Regions from separate parts of the Gordonia phthalatica genome, predicted to be linked through region 3. Evidence: predicted binding sites of a transcription regulator. Region 3 holds the regulator's gene; each other region holds the start of a gene.
The links. Region 3 encodes LexA, which represses DNA repair genes until DNA is damaged. Its sites were predicted from a motif close to CGAACANNTGTTCG; they were not measured.

Region 1 (4,186 bases), 1.2 Mb from region 3:
CTCGACGGTCACGACCTCTTCCTCATCGACCCCGATGGTGTGCTACCGGACCCCGACCCCGGCGACGGCGGTCGCGTGACGGTGGTGGGTCGCCGCGAGGACATCGCCGGTTTCGTGCGAAAGTGAAGACTGCGGCACCGCGCCGATCGCCAGTGGCATCGACATGCGGCCCAACCCGGAGTACTCGTCGCAGCATCGGGGTTGAGGCACCCGGCCGAAAGGGACCGACCAGGGCGTGTCGGATTCGCTGGCGTGTCGCCGTCCTACCCCTTTGCTGATCGAGTAGCTCCGGCGCGCAGCGCCGCAGCGTCATCGAGATCGCCGCGGGCTGGAACGGGTCCCATTCGGTCCATCACGGCGTGTCGGGGCGCTCGGCGTGTCATCGCCGAGCGCCGTGAACGAGGATCGAGTTCTGTCAGAACGGTGGCTCGCCGTCGGCGGCCTCCATCGCCGCGATCGCGGCCTCGCGAGCCCGGCGGTTCGCCGCCCGCTGCCGCATCCGGTACCGGTGCTTGGCCTCCAACCGAGTACGCGCCCGCCCCGGTTCCGGTGCACCCTCGGCGTGTCCGGAACCCGGGCGTGTCGCCCCGCCATGCGAACACGGAATCAAACCCAACTCCGGAATCAGCCACCCGTTCGCGGCCTGCTTCCGCACTGTCAGCCCTTCGGGGGTGGTGATCTCGGTCCAGATCACCCCGTCCGCACCGACGATCTGATCGTCGAGCCAGCCGGCCGCGTGGGTTTTCAGACCGTGGTGGAACTTGCACTTCGGGTTCAGGTTGCACGCACACGTCGCACCGCCCGCGGCGGGGTCGGCGTGATTGAACTCGGTCACATGATCCAGGTCGCACTTCCACGCCGGACGATCGCACCCGACCCACGAGCACGTCCCGTGCACGGCGCGCGCCGCGGTGTCCAACGCGGCCGTCGGCCGATACGGGTTGCCCGGCTGGGCCTGATGATCCATCAACTCATCCAGGTTCAACTCCCGGCGGACCGCGTCCGGGCGGGCGGCGAGCTCGCGGGCGTGGTCGGCGGAGATGGGACCGTAGCCGTCGAGCAGCGCCGGGAGCGTGGAGGTGCCGTCGAGGGTGTCCTTGCGGGCCACCACGTGCAGGACGACGCGGGCGCAGCGGGCGGCCACAGCCTCGTCCGACAGTTCGGCGGCACAGTCCTCACGACCGCACGCGCAGACGAACGGGGCACCGGTCAGGCGGGCGGCGGCCGCATCGGAGCGCAACTGCCCACGGGTACGCGGATCGAATGGGCAGACTCCGGCGATCACCGCGTCGAGGGCGTCTTTGATGAGGATGGCGTCCTCGGCGGTGGTGGTGACGATGACCTCCGACATGCCCTCGTTGAGGGGGTTCACGATCACGTTCTTCTGCGCTGTGACTTCTTCGCGGGTCAGCATGACCGCGTCCGGGTCGTGTTCGGCGACGATCACCTTGACGGCGTCCTCGACGCGCTTGGAGGTGAGGCCGCCGAGGGTGGAGAGGCGGTGGGCGATCTCCGCATCGAGGAACGCCATCAGGTCGGGGTCGATGACCAGGGAGGTCTGTTCGACGACCCGGGTGAACCATGCCGGGGTGATCAGTCCGTCGCGCAGCAGACGCCCCACCGTCGGAATCTTCTCGAAGCATGCCTGGGCGGCTTCGACGAAGTGCTCCGCCGACCTCTGCCGCACCCCGGCGGCGACCGCGTACGACGCAGCGACCTGGCACAGCGGGTCGTAGACCCGCGTGTACTCGGTGTTCGCGCCGTTCGCGTCGGCCTGCGCCATCCGCGCCACCAACAGCGCGTAGATGGCCTCGTACCGGTGCCACAGGACCAGCCCTTGGAAGGAGTCCGCTCGGGCGGCAAAGGCGAGTGTGGCCGCCCTGGCCGACTGTGGTCCTGCCGTGTCGGGTCGCGGGATCCGCACTTGGATCGCGTCGTCGGTCACCACCACCGACGAGCGGGTCGAACTGGTTCGTTCTGCTGTTGTCGTTGCCATGACACCCTCCGAATCTGTCATCGAACTCACATTCGATTGTAGTGAGGGGGTCTGACATTTTCGGATACGGAAATGGAGGGCTGCCCTGGCGGACACGACACGCCGAGGAAATCCGACACGCCATGGTGGCAGGTTTTGCTGGAGGGGTCGATCTCGATGACGCTGCGGCGCTGCGCGCCGGAGCTACTCGATCGGCAGGGGGTTGCGACACGCCGGGAATCTGGACACGCCGTGGTGGCAGGTTTCTATGGGAGGGCCGATCTCGATCACGCTGCGGCGTTGCGCGCCGGAGCTACTCGATCGGCAAGGGGTTACGACACGCCGAACAATCCAACACGCCGTGATGGCAGGTTTCGCTGGATGGTTGATCTCGATGACGCTGCGGCGCTGCGCGCCGGAGGTGCTCGATCAGCAAGGTGTCAGACGACACGCCGACGAATCCGACACGCCGTGCTGGCAGGTTTCTGCTGGGGCTACTCGTCGAACCGCACCGTGCAGCACGTCGGCGAAGTGAAGGGCACGAGCGTGACCGGAGCGTCGTCGCGCTCAGCGAGGCCGTCGAGCATTCCCGCGTGCAGGGCGCAGACCACCCGCTGATGCGAATCGACGAGTTCGCGGAACGGGCAGTTCCGCAGCTCGATCGTCGAGCCGCGGTGGTCCGGTTCGAAGCCGAGCTCGTGGAGGATCGTCGGCGTCAGTGCCGTGGTGTCGTTCCGGTCGGAGGCGAGGCGCGCGCCCCAGGCGTGTCCGGCGTTTCGGGCGGCGGTGGACGGGTCGTCCGAAGACGTCGCGAGATGGTCGACGAGGACCTCGGCGAGCACCTCGTAGTTCCGGTGTCCGGCGCGGGCGCCGCGGATCGTGGGGGAGTAGGCCGCGAGCGGCCGGCCGCGTCCACCGCCACCGCGACTGGATTGCGTGACGAGGCCGGCATCGCGCAGCGCCGAGGTGTGCAGCCGAACCGAGTTCGGATGCAGGTCGAGTGCCGCCGCGAGTTCGTCGACGGTCGGCGGAATCGACGCGGTCCGGATCTCGTCGAGTACCCGACGACGCGTGCCGTCGAGCGTGGATTCGGTGTTCATCATCACGCTCCCCTCGGCGTCCACAGAACCATACGGTCACAATATTTTCTCACAATTACTTTGTGATTAAATGGGCGACACCGACTACGGAAGGACCCACCATGCAGGAACTGCCCATCACCGAGGCCGCCTCCACCTGCCAGTGCGAAGAGGAGCACGGACTCCCCGAACTGGACGCCAGCGCCATCCCGCACGCGATTCGTCACGGCTCGGTCATCGGCGCGTTCCACCAGGTCCGACCGGGTGCCGCGATGATCTTGAAGGCGCCGCACGACCCGAAGCCGCTGCTCGCCCAGCTGGTGCAGATCGAGGGCGACGCCATCGACATCAGCTACGTCCAGCAGGGCCCCGACGCGTGGAAGATCCGCCTCGGCCGCAAGTGATTCCGTGACGGCGGCGCGGCTCGATCCGGTGATCGAGGGCGCCGCCGTCGGCGTCCGCGCCTCCAGACCACCCGCTTGCGACGTCGCCGTCGACTACTACGCTTGCCGTCGAAGGTTGTTCATCCGGCCGCCGAGGGCGGCGGCCCAGCGTTTGGAGTGCATGTGAATCGAATCGGCGTGATCGGCGGCGGCACCATGGGTGCGGGCATCGCCGAGGTGTGTGCCAAGGCGGGCAGTGATGTGCTGGTGCTGGAGACCAAGCAGGAGTTCGCGGACAGCGCTACCGCGCGCATCACCAAGTCGATCAGCCGCGGCGTCGCCAAGGGCAAGATCTCGCAGGAGGACGCCGACGCGGCCATCGCTCGCGTGAAGCTGACCCTCGACGTCAACGAGTTCGCCGACCGCGAGCTGGTCATCGAGGCCGCTCCCGAGGTCGAGGCCATCAAGCACGACATCTTCGCCAAGCTCGACGCCGTCGTGAAGCCGGAGACCATCCTCGCGACCAACACCTCGTCGATTCCGATCATCAAGATCGCAGCCGCCACCGCCCACCCGGAGCGGGTCGTCGGCGTTCATTTCTTCAACCCCGTCCCGGTGATGCCGCTGGTCGAGATCATCTCCGCGCTCACCACGGCTCCGGAGACCGCCGCCACCGTCACCGACTACGCCAAGAACGTGCTCGGCAAGACCACCGTCCAGGCTGGCGACCGCTCGGGCTTCATCGTCAA
Region 2 (4,186 bases), 360 kb from region 3:
CTGCGATCTCGCGTTCGTAGCGCACTGCAGTGGTGGCGGGCGCTGGCTGCGGGTCGATGGGATCGACGCGAGTGACGGTCTCGGTCGCCTCCATCTGCTGCTTCCCGGTCTGGAAAACGACATGTGAGACGGCGCCGAGCTGTCCGTGCACGCCCTCGATCGGTTCGTGCGAGATCAGGCCGCGCAGCCACTTCGGCATCTGCGCCGGATCAGAGAGCAACTCGACCACCTTGTTGCGTGGCCTGTCGATCTCGATCGAGATGGTGTACTTCATCGGTCGACTCCTCCAGGAAGATGGAACGCGGTGGTGGCCTCGACCGTGACCGCAGTCTGATCTGGACCGTCGCTGGCATCAAGCCGATGATTCCAGAGTCTGCGGAACCAATACACCCACTCGTCGACCTCGTCGAGGGCGAAGGCGAGACGCTCAAGTGGCCACGGCTATAGAGACGCGAACCGAGCGAGATCGGCTGCGCGCATGCCTGTACCCCTGGCCGGTGTGGTTGCCGGTCAGGCGGTCAGGAGGCGGGTGAGGTAGGCCTCGACCCGGGAGTCCTCCGGGGCCGGTGGGGCGTGGGGCCCGAGGTCGGGCAGGAGTTCGGCGTGGTGGATCTGGTTGACCCGCCAGTCCCGGCGGGTGTCGGCCACCGGCCGCCACGCCACCCGCCCCACATCCGGGCCGTCGAGCAGGATCTGGGTTTCCCACTGGCCGACCTGGTGGCCGACCGAGCGGTTGTGCCGCCCGCACGCGGCACCGAGATTATCGATGTCGGTGGCACCACCGTCACGCCACTCGGTGAGGTGGTGCGCCTCGGTGCGGGCGAACGGCGCCGAGCATTCCGGGGCGGTGCACCCGCGGTCGCGGGCGAACAGCATCAACCGTTGATCCTGCGAGGCCAGGCGTCGTCCCCGCCCGAACCACAGGGCCTTACCGGTGGCGGCGGAGAACACCGCCAGGTGCGGCTGCACCGCACCGGCCACGTGCACCAACTCTCGGATCGGGAGGCGGGTGCCGGTCGCGGTGACCGCGACCCCGGCCCGCTGGGCGAGCTCCTTGTCGGTGACCGTCACGACCAGTTCGGTCGAGAGTTTGCCGGCCGGCACCCCGGAGGCGGCGTGCGCGGTCCGCAGGATCGCCAGCAGTGCGTCATGGTTGCGCTGACCCGCGGTGCGGGTGTCGCGCTCGGCCGCGGCGGCCAAAACCGCCGGGTCGGCCAGATCGGCGGCCCCGCGCGGGGACTCGGGATCATCCGGGTTATTCATCCCGGGTGCGGCCCATTGGCCGAGCATGACTTCCAGGTTGGCGCGCAGCTCGGGGCTGAGTTGGGCGCGGACCTTGCTCATCAACTGCCGGTCCTGCGGCATGAGGGTCAGGCCGCGGCGGCGGGCGCGGTCACGTTCGTCGGTGACCTGCCCGTCCGGATCCAGGTGCGCCAGCAGGCGGTGCCCGGCTTGCGCCACGCCCGCGGGGGACAAGTCGCGGGCGATGGCCGCCAACTGGGCCTCCGCCCGACCCCGAGTTTCGGCGTCGACCGCGGAAGGAATCCGGTCCATGACGGCCGCGATTTCCCGGACATGGCCGCCGCCGATGGCGCCGTCGGCGACCGCGGTGGCGGTGGCCGGCAACGCCGGGTCGAGGGTTGCTCCGGTGAGGGAGGAGAATTGGCCGATGGCTTCGGCGGCGATCCGGCGGCGTTTGGCTTCGCCGTCGCCGACCCGCAGGTGCTGGGCCAGGAACTGGTGCAGGGAGAACAGGCCGACCTTGCGGACCGCGTTGCGGTCGGAGATCTCCACCAGCAGGGCCGCATCGGCACCGTCGAGGCGACGGCGCGCCGACTCCATCACCTCGGCGGTGGTGACCAACTGGTCCTCGGTCACCGCGGCGAACGGAGCCGCCGCGAACTTGGCGGCCACCTGGTCCATCAGGGCGGCCAACGCGACCGGATCCTCCGGCAACTGAATGCTGTTTTCGTTCACGTCGACCACCTCCTCCCAAACAAATCCGGATCAGAACGCTTGTTCGAACGTTTGAATACACTGTATCGCGAGGCTCTGACAATTCCGGGAAACGGAATGCCGTGCAGGTCAGCGGAGGGATTCGTTCAGATGCTTCCAGCCTCTTCGACCACGAGAATGCGCGCTTCAGGAGCCGGATGTGCGATGTGCTCGTCGCCGATGTCGACGCAACACACCCACCCGGGAGTCAGACGTTGAACATAGTCTTCGCCGTCAGCGTTCACTGAAGACGAACCCCGGAGATCACACTCATTCGTCACAGTGACATATTTGAGGAGCACAACTCGGGGACACCCACACAGGGGTCACCCAGAGTCCAGAGCGGCAAGTGTCGGCACACGACCTCGCCAGATACCCATCCAACAACGGGATCCGCCGAACTCTGCATACGAGCCACGTCGCCACACCGACGAAGAAGGAACCAACAACGGCCGCAGGCATGCCACCGCACGAAGAACAAGTGACGGGCAGCCGACAGCATCATCGCGTACGTAACGTCCGTAGTAGAAGCGTCGCGGCATATATCGCCAGCTCGCCATACTGGTAACCACTCGTATCACTTTGTCTCGAGTCCAAACCAGCTGAGGCAGGCTCCGAAACCTGCCCTCAGGACGAAAGGGCAGGGACCGGTTTCGTGTAGCCGTCATCGCTGGCAGTTGGTTTGGGCGGGGCGCTGACCGATCGGCGGTGTCCCACGGCGGTGAGGATCACGCCACCGACGATCCACCCGGCGAGTACCAGCCACGATGACGTCGTGTCGGCCTGGGGGAAGTACGACAGTTCACGGACCAGCGTCGCCGATGCACCGGGTGGGAACCACTGTCCGATTTCGCCCCATGCTCCGGGGAGGAACTGTGACGGCAACGCGCTTCCCGAGATGGGGTTGGCGAACAGCATCATCACGACCGGGCCGATTGCAGTACCAGCGCGGCCGATCAGCGCAACGCAGCCGATCATCGGTGCGGCGATAGCGGCGATGGCCACGGCGAAGGCGCCGACGTTGAGTAAGTAGTTGCCCTGGATCGACCCGAACCAGAGTTGCAGGATGCTGGCGAGGACGATTCCGCCGACGATGGCGTACGTCGTCACTGCGAGGATGCGTCGCCTCGCTCCGACGATGACAGTCGAGATGAGGACGCCGCCGATGATGCCGCCGAAGAGCATCGGGAAGAACGCCGAGTTCAGCAGCGCGCCATTGGGGTCTTCGTCGGAGAACGGTGCAACGTCGGTGAGGGTCACTGTGGGTTCACCGCCCGGTGGGACCCCAGACTGTTGAGCGAGCGCCGACTCCAATGGGGTCGCCAGTTGCGCGGCAACCTCATTGACCGCACCATTGGCCGATGCGGTGAGCACCTCGGGCTGCGCACCGAGGACGATCCCGCCCATGTAGTCGCGAGATTCGATGCCGGCCACCACGGCGTCTCGATCATCGACGACGGTGACGTCGTAGATCTCACCACTCGAGGACTGAATCGTCCCGGGTTTGATGGAGACAGGTTTGACCGGAAGGGACACTTGTTTCATGCCTCGCCCATCGAAGTACTCGAAGGAATTGCGGGACCGTGCCACGCGCATGGCCATCGACGCCCGTAAGGACCCCGAGACCGCGCCAGGAGCGTTGGCGCGGATCGCCAAACAACTCGACATCAACCCTGAAACCCTGCGCAACTGGGTTCGCCGCGTCGAGGAAGGACAGGCCGCGGCACCGGGTGTGGAGACGGTCTCGGATATCGAACGGATCCGCCAGTTGGAGAAGGAAGTCTCCGAGTTGCGGCGGGCGAACGAGATATTGAAGACCGCGTCAGCTTTCTTCGCCGCCGAGCTCGACCGGCCACACCGCTGATCGTCGACTTCATCGACCAGCACCGTCATCGATGGCCAGTCGAGGCGATCACCGCCGCCCTCACCGAGGCAGGATGCGCGATCGCGCCATCGACCTACTACGCCGCCCGCGGCCGCGCCCCGTCGGCTCGAGCGGTCCGCGACGAGTATCTGAAAGAGCAGATCATGGACGTCTACGAAGACTCCGGCGGCATCTACGGCCGCCGCAAGATCCGCGCCGCCCTCGCCCGCCGAGGGATCACCGTCGCCAAGTGCACAGTCGAACGACTGTGCCGTGACCTGGGGATACGTGGCGTCGTGCGAGGTAAGTTCCCGCGTACCACGAAAC
Region 3 (4,186 bases):
GACAACCCGTTCGCAGCGCAGACCATCGTCTCCGGCACTCCCGTCGTCGGGGGCCTCGCCTACGGACCCGTGATCCGACCGGGCGAGCGCCCGAGCTTCGACGGCATCGACGCCACGACGATCGCCGAGGACCTCCGCGAGGCGGAGATGGAACGCTTCACCGCCGCTGCCGCCGTCGTCGGTGACCGGCTCGCCGACCGGGCGTCGCACAGCACCGGTGTCGCCGCCGAAGTCCTCACGGCCACCGCGGGTCTGGCGCGCGACCGCGGATGGGCGAGCACGGCGGGCAAGTCCATCAAGGCGGGGGTTCCCGCGCCGCTGGCCGCCATCGCCGCGACCGATCAGTTCGCCGAGATGTTCACCAAGCTGGGCGGCCTGATGGCCGAGCGGGTGACCGACTTGAAGGACGTCCGCGACCGCGTCGTCGCGGAACTCCTCGGTCTTCCGGAGCCCGGCATCCCGAACCCGGAGGTCCCCTCGATCCTGCTCGCCGACGACCTCGCGCCCGCGGACACCGCGGGATTGGATCCGACGCGGGTGATCGGGCTCGGCATGCGGCTCGGCGGGCCGAGCAGCCACACCGCGATCATCGCTCGCCAGCTCGCCATTCCGTGCGTGGTCGCCGCCGCCGACCTCGATGAGATCCCCACGGGGGCACTGGGATACGTCGACGGCGACCGAGGAACAGTCGGAACCGAGCCCGACGCGGACGCCATCGCCGCCGCCGTCGAGCATGCGCGGGAGAAGGCCGAACAGATCGCGGCGTGGCGGGGGCCGGGCCGCACCGCCGACGGGCACGAGGTGCTGATTCTCGCGAACGTCGCCGACGGCGTCTCGGCGCGGGCCGGTGCCGAGGCCCCGGTGCAGGGCGTCGGACTGTTCCGCACCGAACTCGCCTTCCTCGACCGGTCGAACGAGCCGACCGTCGAGGAGCAGGTGGCGCTCTACCGCGAGGTGATCGACGCGTTCCCCGGCCAGAAGGTGGTGATCCGCACCCTGGACGCCGGCTCGGACAAGCCCCTGAAGTTCGTCGCCCACGCCGACGAGCCGAACCCCGCCATGGGTGTCCGTGGCAACCGGATCGTGCAGACCCATCCCGAGATCCGCGACAAGCAGCTCGACGCGCTCGCCGCCGCGGCGCAGGGCGATGGCCGCGCCACGCCGTGGGTCATGGCGCCGATGATCGCGACCGTCGACGAGGCGCGCGAGTTCGCCGGGCAGATCCGCGATCGCGGCCTGATCCCGGGAGTCATGGTGGAGGTGCCGTCGGCGGCCATCATGGCCGACGCGATCCTCGCGGAGGTCGACTTCGTCTCGATCGGCACCAACGACCTCACGCAGTACACGATGGCCGCCGACCGGATGTCGCCCGACCTCGCCACGCTGACCGATCCGTGGCAGCCCGCGGTCCTCGCGCTGATCGCGCGCGTCGGTGACGCCGGACAGCGTCAGGGGAAGCAGGTCGGCGTGTGCGGTGAAGCGGCCGCCGACCCGCTGCTGGCCTGCGTGCTGGTGGGGCTGGGCGTCACGTCGCTGTCGTCGGCACCCGCGGCGTCGGCCGCCGTCGGTCTCAAGCTGAGCGGGGTGACCCTGGAACAGTGCAGGGCCGCGGGTGCGGCGGCGGTTGCCGCCGCGAGTCCCGCGGCCGCTCGAGACGCCGCTCGCGCGGCGCTCGGGGAGTGATGCTCGGTTAGATTCGCCGCATCACGGTGACGACCTTGCCGAGAATGGCGGCGTCGTCACCGGGGATGGGGTCGAAGTGCTCGTTGTGCGGCATCAGCCACACGTGGCCGTCGGTCCGCTTGAACGTCTTGACGGTGGCTTCACCGTCGATCATGGCGGCGACGATGTCGCCGTTGTCGGCGACGTTCTGCTGACGCACCACCACCCAGTCGCCATCGCAGATCGCGGCATCGACCATCGACTCGCCGACGACGCGCAGCATGAACAGTGATCCCTCGCCGACCAGTTCGCGCGGCAGCGGGAAGACCTCCTCCACGGCCTGCTCGGCGAGGATCGGCCCGCCGGCGGCGATCCGACCGAGGACGGGGACGAAGGTCGGGGTGGGCAGGGCGTCACCGTCGACGGCCGCGCCGCCCGACGGGGGCGTGCGCGAGTCGTCGCGCACGTTGACCGCGCGGGGGCGGTGGGGATCGCGCTTGAGAAGGCCTCGGCGCTCCAGGGTGCGGAGTTGATGCGCCACCGACGATGTGGACGTGAGGCCCACCGCCTCGCCGATCTCGCGGATGCTCGGCGGGTAGCCGCGTTCGCGGACGGACTTGCGGATGACCTCCAGAACGTCGCGCTGACGCTGGGTGAGCGACGCCTCGAGCGTGGCGGTCGAGAGCATCGGATCGGGCGTGTCAGTCACCGGTGTGGCCTTTCGTCAGCTGTGTTCGATCGATGACCTGAAGGCTAGTTGAGTAGGTCACAAAACTCAAACAATTGTTCGATGCGTGTCGGCGATTGTCAGACCCATCGTGTTAACTATCGAACAAGAGTTCTTCGAACACTCGATCGAATGGAGACGAGCGATGAGTACCCCCACCGTCACGGCGCCCGCGCCGCGCCGTTTCGTCCGCGAGATGACCATGACCTGCGACCTTCCGGTCGTCGAGACCTCCCGGGTCTGCCGTCCCACCGGTCGTCCCGAACGCCGCGACATCGGCGTTCGTCGGTCATCGATCGCCCATTCGGGGGGCAGGGTCGTTCGAACGGAGGAACGGAGCCGAACGGTTGTTCGTCCGTTCGAACATCGGTGGGTCAGCGTCCTCCTCGTCGCCGGCGTGCTCGCCGCGATGGCCTGGCTGGTGCTCATGATCGACGGCGGGGCGCAGGACGGTGCCGCTCCGGTCACGCCGGCCGCCACGTCCGTGGTCTACGTGCGGTCCGGGGAGTCGCTCACATCGCTGGCCGAGCGGATCGCCCCCGACCTGCCCGTCGACGGGGTGATAGCTCAGGTGCGCGAGCTGAACGGACTCGAGACCTCCGGCCTGGTGGTCGGCCAGCCGTTGATCGTGCCGGACTACCGATAGTCCCTGGCTCCACGGCCGTGTCGGGCTGCCGGGTATTCTCGACCCATGCGCTGCCCGTTCTGCAAGAACGACGACACCAGAGTGGTCGATTCCCGAGTCACCGACGACGGTCAGGCGATTCGTCGCCGCCGGTCGTGCAGTGCGTGCGGGCGTCGCTTCAGTACCGTCGAGTCCGCCGTCCTGACCGTCGTGAAACGCAACGGCCTCACCGAGCCCTTCAGCCGGGAGAAGGTCATGAAGGGCGTGCGGCGTGCGAGCCAGGGGCGGCACGTCGACGAGGACTCGCTGGCGAAACTCGCCTCCCAGGTCGAGGACGCCGTGCGCTCGTCCGGGTCCGCCGAGATCTCCAGCAACGAGGTGGCGATGGCCATCCTCGGTCCGCTGCGCGACCTCGACGAGGTGGCCTACCTCCGGTTCGCGTCGGTGTACCGATCGTTCGAGTCGGCCGACGACTTCCAGCGCGAGATCGACGAACTGCGTCGCGACCGGCGCTGACCGCTCAGAACTTGTCGATCGCCTTGATGATGCGCTGTTCGGACACCGAACCGCTGGTGCCGAGCTGCTGAGCGAACAGGCTGACGCGCAGTTCTTCGAGGCGCCACTGGACCAGTTCGGCCAGATCCGCGTGTCGCGACGCGGGCAACTGGGCTTCGCGACGGTTCCACGCCGCGACCACGCGGTCGATGGAAGCGAGGGCTTCGTTGTCCCGAGCACCCGCGGTGGCCAGTCCTTCCAGACGCAGTCGGGCGGCGGTGAGGTAGCGGGGCAGCGACCGCAGGTGCACCAGCGCGGTGGCACCGATGAACCCGTCGAACACCAGATTCGATGTCTGGTCGGCCACGTCGTCTGCGGCGAGGGTGCCGCTGCGGGCGTCGATCGCCCTGCGCACGGGTGAGTACTCGGCGAGCGCGGCGACGGCGGCGACGAAGTACTCGGGGGCGCGCGACCGGATCACGGGGGAGACCCGGGCGGACAGTTCGGCGAAATCGGTGGGCGTTCGCAGATCGGCCAGGTGCTTCTCGGCGGCGAGCGTGTCGGTGATGGCGCGCGCCGTGCAGTCGGCCAGCAGGGCGTCGATGTCGCGGTACGGGTTCTGACTGAGGGCGAGCTTCGAGGCCGGCGGAAGAGAGTTGGCGAGTCGACGGCTCGGC

Region 1: a site for LexA is predicted at 2,018-2,031, ahead of ACH46_RS14685 (DUF222 domain-containing protein). Genes of this name have one in related genera too.
Region 2: a site for LexA is predicted at 2,010-2,023, ahead of ACH46_RS10855 (HNH endonuclease signature motif containing protein). Genes of this name have one in related genera too.

The regions. Positions count from the first base shown of each region.
Region 1 is NZ_CP011853.1:3,139,372-3,143,557, reverse strand. Features, by position in the region: gene ACH46_RS14690 (glutaminase) at 1-126, shown strand, start outside; gene ACH46_RS14685 (DUF222 domain-containing protein) at 416-1,996, opposite strand; gene ACH46_RS14680 (helix-turn-helix transcriptional regulator) at 2,470-3,078, opposite strand; gene ACH46_RS14675 (DUF2249 domain-containing protein) at 3,177-3,458, shown strand; gene ACH46_RS14670 (3-hydroxybutyryl-CoA dehydrogenase) at 3,621-4,186, shown strand, end outside.
Region 2 is NZ_CP011853.1:2,310,700-2,314,885, forward strand. Features, by position in the region: gene ACH46_RS10850 (SRPBCC family protein) at 1-274, opposite strand, end outside; gene ACH46_RS10855 (HNH endonuclease signature motif containing protein) at 511-1,977, opposite strand; gene ACH46_RS10860 (hypothetical protein) at 2,623-3,540, opposite strand; partial or broken gene ACH46_RS10870 (IS3 family transposase) at 3,539-4,186, shown strand, end outside.
Region 3 is NZ_CP011853.1:1,947,407-1,951,592, forward strand. Features, by position in the region: gene ACH46_RS09120 (phosphoenolpyruvate--protein phosphotransferase) at 1-1,683, shown strand, start outside; gene lexA (transcriptional repressor LexA) at 1,691-2,350, opposite strand; gene ACH46_RS21595 (LysM peptidoglycan-binding domain-containing protein) at 2,535-3,035, shown strand; gene nrdR (transcriptional regulator NrdR) at 3,081-3,530, shown strand; gene hrpA (ATP-dependent RNA helicase HrpA) at 3,535-4,186, opposite strand, start outside.